Paludisphaera rhizosphaerae: one gene and its partner. The protein of the gene in region 1 interacts with the protein of each later gene in a pairwise test. Links are inferred from orthologs where the notes say so. Each region holds a gene or a part of one and is shown in the gene's direction. Other genes may lie near its edges. The genes, in order: G5C50_RS00590 and G5C50_RS30305.

What was found.
Region 2: the proteins of G5C50_RS00590 (region 1) and G5C50_RS30305 interact in binary tests that used the Escherichia coli proteins (3 or more experiments, as listed by UniProt). The link is inferred for Paludisphaera rhizosphaerae from one-to-one orthologs.

What each region holds. Positions count from the first base shown.
Region 1 is NZ_JAALCR010000001.1:117,439-120,603, reverse strand. The notes cover bases 1-2,848. They hold G5C50_RS00590 (cysteine desulfurase family protein), read left to right. Parts: upstream 1-742; coding sequence 743-1,954; downstream 1,955-2,848. Other genes in these bases: G5C50_RS00580 (hypothetical protein), read right to left, coding at 2,460-2,848; G5C50_RS00585 (HesB/IscA family protein), read left to right, coding at 2,056-2,385; G5C50_RS00595 (class I SAM-dependent methyltransferase), read right to left, coding at 1-500. Also shown: more of G5C50_RS00580, read right to left, coding at 2,849-2,963. UniProt on the Escherichia coli protein: Master enzyme that delivers sulfur to a number of partners involved in Fe-S cluster assembly, tRNA modification or cofactor biosynthesis. Catalyzes the removal of elemental sulfur from cysteine to produce alanine.
Region 2 is NZ_JAALCR010000049.1:17,298-20,354, reverse strand. Bases 195-2,934 are described here. They hold G5C50_RS30305 (iron-sulfur cluster assembly scaffold protein), read left to right. Parts: upstream 195-1,241; coding sequence 1,242-1,628; downstream 1,629-2,934. Other genes in these bases: trmB (tRNA (guanine(46)-N(7))-methyltransferase TrmB), read right to left, coding at 2,774-2,934; G5C50_RS30295 (DUF1328 domain-containing protein), read left to right, coding at 2,527-2,700; G5C50_RS30300 (CsbD family protein), read left to right, coding at 1,961-2,446; G5C50_RS30310 (aminotransferase class V-fold PLP-dependent enzyme), read left to right, coding at 195-1,216. Also shown: more of G5C50_RS30310, read left to right, coding at 1-194; more of trmB, read right to left, coding at 2,935-3,057. UniProt on the Escherichia coli protein: A scaffold on which IscS assembles Fe-S clusters. Exists as 2 interconverting forms, a structured (S) and disordered (D) form. The D-state is the preferred substrate for IscS.

The sequences.
Region 1 (3,165 bases):
ACGCAAACGTCGTAGATGAACCAACCCCAGGGGGCGTCCCGATATCCGTCGATCAGCAGCAGACGGCCGCCAGGCTTGAGGACGCGGTGCATCTCGGCGACGGCCCGCTCCTGGTCGGGATAGTGGTGGAAGCTGTTGGCGCAGGTGACGAAGTCGAAGGAGCCAGCCGCGAACGGCAGATGCTCGCTGTCCCCCTGGACCGGGTGGACGTTCTCGGCGAGCGCCCGCCAGCGGTGAGCCCCCTGCGTGAGCATCTCGGAGACCAGGTCGACTCCGAAGACTCGGGCCTGCGGAATGGCCTCACGAATACGCCCGGCGAACACGCCGGTCCCACACCCGACGTCCAGGATCGAGATCGGCCGATCACCGGCCACGGCGTCGATTCGACGAATCAGGGCGCGATGGGATGGGCCGAAGAGCAGCCATTGAAGCACACAGCGATCGTAGCTCTCGCTCCAGCGGCCGAATTCCTCCGTCGCCTGCTTCTTGTCGTACGCCACTGCGGCCTCCTGCCGTGCCCGGCTCATTGCGAGTGGTTCAACATCCCTGGTTCGATGGCCCTGCCCCCCGTCGCCTCCACGTCGGAAGGGCCTCGCGCATCGCGGCAATCGGCCTTGTACTCCGTCGTTGAGATCCACACAACCCGGATCTTGAATCTCTTCCTTGAAAGGTTCGACGCTCCAACCCTAAGATCAATTGTGCTGCATAAGGTGTGAAAATTCCCGCCAAGAGGTTCAGGCCCGTGCCCAGTCAGGCCGTCTATCTCGACAATCACGCGACGACCAAACCCGACCCGCGCGTGGTGGCGGCGATGATGCCTTATTTCACAGAGATTTACGGCAACGCGGCGAGCGTCTCCCATCGCTTCGGCTGGGAGGCGGCCGAGGCGGTCGACAAGGCGCGGGCGCAGGTCGCGGCCGGACTTGGGGCGGATCCGAAGGAAGTCATCTTCACCTCGGGGGCGACCGAGGCGAACAACCTGGCCATCAAGGGGGCTTTGCCGTATCTCCGGCGCAAGGGCGACCACATCGTCACGACGGCCGTCGAACACAAGTCGGTGCTGGACGTGGTCGAACGGATCGGACGCGAGACCGACTGGAACGTTACGATCGTCCCCTGCGACGAAACCGGCCAGGTGGCCGCCGACGCGATCGCCCAGGCTCTTCGACCGGAAACGGTCCTTGTCTCGGTCATTGCGGCCAACAACGAGGTCGGCACCCTGAACCCGATCAGAGCGATCGGCAGCCTCTGTCACGAGCGGGGAGTCATCTTCCACACCGACGTCACCCAGGCCGTCGGCAAGGTCGACCTGAACGTCCAGGCCGACCACATCGACCTGCTCAGCCTCTCAGGCCATAAGCTCTATGGTCCCAAGGGAATCGGCGCGCTTTACGTCCGGCGGCGCGATCCTCAGGTTCGGCTCAAACCCATGTTCGACGGCGGCGGCCATGAGCGCGGTCTGCGGAGCGGAACGCCGGCCGTCCCGCTGATCGTGGGGCTGGGCGAGGCGATCGAGTTGGCGATGAAAGATCGCGGCGAGGATCTGCCGCGGATCCGAGGCCTCCGCGATCGCCTGGAAGCGGGGATCCGCGAACGCGTGCGGGACATCCGGCTCAACGGCCACCCGACCGACCGGCTCGACGGAAACCTCAACCTGAGCTTCTCCTACGTCGACGGCGAGGCGCTCATGATGGCCATGAGGGACATCGCCGTGAGTTCGGGGGCGGCCTGCACTTCGGCCGAGCCGGAGCCCAGCCACGTCCTCCGGGCGATGGGATTGGACGACGACACGGCGCGGGCGAGCCTGCGGTTCGGCGTCGGCCGGTTCAACACGGTCGAGGAGATCGATTTCGCGATCGAGGTCGTGGAAGAGGCCGTCGCCAGGCTCCGCGTGCACAGCGCGGCGTGGGCGGCGGGAAGCGTTTCGGAAAAAGACGAACAACGTTCAAGTTGACGTCGTGGTATGATTCTGTTGAGCGAGACGCCGTCGCAACGGAGCGGCGTCCCAGTACGAACCACCGGGCGAGACGAACCGGCGAACGAAGGAGAGCGACGATGGGCGTGACCCTGACCGAGAAGGCGGCCGACGAGGTCAAGAAGATCATCACCGACCAGAACCTGCCCGAGGGCACGGTCCTCCGCGTGGGCGTCCAGGGCGGCGGCTGCAGCGGGTTCTCTTACAGCCTGAACTTCGACACCGACACCAGCGACCGCGACCGCGTCGCCGAGTTCCACGGCGTCAAGCTGGCCGTCGAGAAGAAGTACGACCCCTACCTCGACGGAACCGTCCTCGACTTCTACGACGGCCTGGAGAAGCGCGGGTTCGTCTTCAACAACCCGAACGTCGTCAAGAGCTGCGGCTGCGGCTCGTCGTTCCAGGTCTGAGCGAATTCCGACCTCGATGGTCCTCGAGCGGCCGCGATCCTCGCGGCCGCTCGCGTTTCGAACGCACGACAAGTTCAGTTAAGGTCCCCGAGAAATCCCGGCCCTTCGGATTCGTACGCGTCAAGCTCCTCAGGATTGATGCTCCAGCGGCCCGCGAGGGTCATGACATCGCTTTCGTCAGGGATATCGAGCTCTCCCAGCTCCTCGACCTTCGTATCGAGACGGACGAAATTCTCGAACCCCAACTCTCGCTCTTCGTCCGTGAGGCCCCCCTCATCCCACCTGACGTCGTCAGCGTTGACGTAGGCCCGAACGATCTGTCCTTCGACGGCCCGGGCCCAACCTGCCAGTGATACGACACGATGGTTCGTGAAGAACTGGGCCTCGCCGAAACGTCGGCTCAGATCGCACAGAAGTTGCGAGATCTCCGTGTCGGGTCCAGGGTTCCCACTCCATCCGGCGTCATGACCCAGGATGAACGTCCAACCCAGGACTGAGGGGGATACGAACACCCCATCCAGATCATAGGGATCGAGGTCCCAGGTCTGCTCGCGTAATTCTTTCAGGCCGAGCGCCAACGCGACGGCCTCGGCGTCGGTCGAGTCGACCACGATCCACGAGCGCTTGTAGCCGAAGGTTTGAGGAACGCCGCCATCCATCCGTGGGCTTGGTCGGGGCAGGGAGTATGACTTTCCCGGCCTGGGAGGGACGAGCGGGTCAGGCTTCGGACAGGATGGGAGGAGCGAGAGGAGCGTCTGACCGATTTTTTCAGGGTCGAAG
Region 2 (3,057 bases), on another replicon or contig:
GCGGGCCGACTTCCCGCCTCTGGGCGAGGAGGTGCGTCCCGGCGTTCCGCTGCGGTACTTCGACTCGGCGGCCACGGCGCTCAAACCTCGGTCGGTGGTCGAGGCCGTCCGTGAGTGCATGGCCGACTACCCGGCCAACGTCCATCGCGGCCTGCACGTCCTGAGCGAGCGGGCGACCGAGGCGTTTGAAGACGCCCGGGGCAAGGTCGCGAGGCACCTGGGAGTCGACGATCCGGCGCAGGTGATTTTCACCCGGGGGACGACGGAGTCGATCAACATCGTCGCCCGTTCCTGGGGCAAGATGGCGCTTCGGCCGGGCGATGCGATCGTCGTCAGCGAGTTGGAGCACCACGCGAACCTCGTCCCCTGGCAGTTGATCGCCGCCGAGACCGGGGCCGAACTGCGTTACGTCGAGCTGGCCGACGACCTGGAGTACGGCCTCGACGCCTTCGACCGGCTGTTCGAGGACGGCCGGGTGCGGATGGTCGCGACCACGGGCATGTCGAACGTCACGGGGATCCGGCCGCCGATCGAGGAGATCGCCCGGCGGGCTCGCGAGCGGGGGGCTCGGGTCCTGATCGACGCCGCGCAAAGCCTGGCGCATGAGCGGCTGGACGTGGCGGCCCTCGACGTCGACTTCGCCGCGTTCTCGTCCCACAAGGTCTTCGGGCCGACGGGCGTGGGCGTGCTCTACGGCAAGCGGGAGCTATTGGAAGCCATGGAGCCGGTCCTCGGCGGCGGCAACATGGTGTTGAGGGTTGAGCGGCATCGGGCCGTCTGGAACGAGCTGCCGGACAAGTTCGAGGCCGGCACGCCGGCCATCGCCGAGGTGATCGGCCTGGGGGCGGCGGTCGACTACATCGAGTCGCTCGACGCCGAGGCCGTCGCCCGCCACGAGCGGACGCTGCTGAACCACGCCCACGAGGTGCTGGGAGCCGTTGAGGGGCTCCGGATTCTGGGGCCGTCGTCGACGGAGGGGAAAGGGCCGATCGTGGGTTTCACGGTCGACGGCACACACCCGCACGACCTCTCGCACCTGCTGGATCGCTCGGGGATCGCGGTTCGTGCCGGCCACCACTGCGCCATGCCGCTGCATACGAAGCTGGGGATTCCGGCCTCCGCGCGGGCGAGCTTCGCCCTGTACAATACGGTTGGGGAGATCGACCACCTGGCCGCCGCACTCGGCTCGATCAAGACCTTGCTCCGGCGTCGCTGACCCCTGCGTCGCCAAGGAACCGCCGATGGACGACCCGCTCTACCGCGAAGAGATTCTCGACCACTACTATTCGTCCCCCTACCGCGGACGGCTCGAGCGCCCCGACTGCGCATGCGACCTGGACAACCCGCTTTGCGGCGACCAGATCCACGTTGAGCTGACGCTGGGGGACGACGATCGGATCAAGGAAGTCCGTTTCGACGGCAAGGGATGCGTCATCAGCCAGGCGGCGACGTCCCTGCTGGCCGAGCACCTCGAAGGGGCGAGCGTCGACGACGCCCTGAAGATCACGCCGGTCGACGTGGTCAAACTCCTGGGAATGCCCCTGACCCCCACCCGTATGAAGTGCGGCCTCCTGGGCTGGAAGGCCGTCCAGCAGGCTCTCAAGCGCCGCGACCCCGCCCCGGTCTGAGAGGGTCCGCGATTACGGTTCCCATTGTTGGGCAGTTGGCTTCGCGATGAGTCGGTCTTTGGTAGGCTGGTCTTCGAGCCGACCTTGAGGTGCTGAGGCTCGCGCGGGCTGGGTCTCGACCCAGTCTACCGGCCTTGGCCCTCGCTGAGTTCCCTGGAGCGAATGGCACGGCGATTGCGATTTCATTCTTCCGACCGCCAGGGCCACTGGACGCCTGGCTGGACGAGTCCGGGTCGTGTTTCGATCGAGGACTCGACATCGGGAATCCAAGGAATTCGGGCCGGTCTCGCTGACGAATGGCCCGGGTCTTCAACTCAAAGGGGAATGAACCAATGGCCGTCAACCTCCAGAACCTGCAGGGTCAGTGGAACCAGCTCAAGGGCGAAGTGAAGAAGAAGTGGGCCCAGCTCAGCGACGACGACCTCCGCTGGACCAACGGCAACGTCGACCAACTCATCGGCCGCATCCAGGAACGGACCGGTGAGAAGCGCGACCAGATCGAGAAGTATCTGGATACGCTGCTGGCTGAAGGCTCCTCGATGCTCTCCAACGCCGTCGAGACGGTCGGCCAGGCCGCCAGCCACGCCACCAACCGGCTCCGCGACAGCTACGGCAAGATCAGCGACCAGGCCGGGGCCCAGTTCAGCCACGCGCAGGCGGTCATGGGCGAACAGTACGGGCAGGCCCGCGAGATGGTCGTCCGCAACCCGGTCCAGTGGGTCGCCGCAGCCTTCGGCGTCGGCTTCCTCGCCGGGATCATTGCGGGCTACACCAGCAGCCTGGCCCACCAGCCCGAGCCGCGGCGTCGTTACTTCTGATCGTCGAGCAGCCTCCAGGCCGTTCCTCGAGTCGAGGAGGGCGGCTGGAACCGTCCTCCTGACGACAAGGAGCTGCGATCATGATACGCCTGGCTATTCTGTTCGCCGTGATCTCAATGCTGGCGGCGGCGTTCGGCTTCTACGGCGTGAGCAACGCATCGGCCGACATCGCCAAGTTCATCGCCCTGGTCTTCGCCGTCATGTTCATCGCCGCCATAGCCATTGGAGTTGCGGCGGCTCGTAAGGTGACATAGTCGACGACGAGACGACGACCTTTCCGAACATCGAACGGTCGGCCTTCGGGTCGACCGTTCGCTTGCGCTGAACTCAGGACGATTCCCTTTCCAGGCGATCGAGGTCGCACCAGGGGCCTCGGCTGCGGAAGGTCGGGGAGGGGAGTTTGCTCGCGATCTCCAGCGCCTGGGCGGGATCGACCTCGTCTCGCCTTCGGGCGAGGCCGCGAAACACCCTCAGCCCGCGCTGAAGGGCGATGATCTCGCGACGGGTGCGGCCGCGGGGGCTGTCGGGCCAGGGGGCCGGATGTTCCTCAAAGCTGAAGAAGTGCGGGAGCAGGCGGGTGATATAGGCCCAGTAGTCCGGGTTGTCCGTCT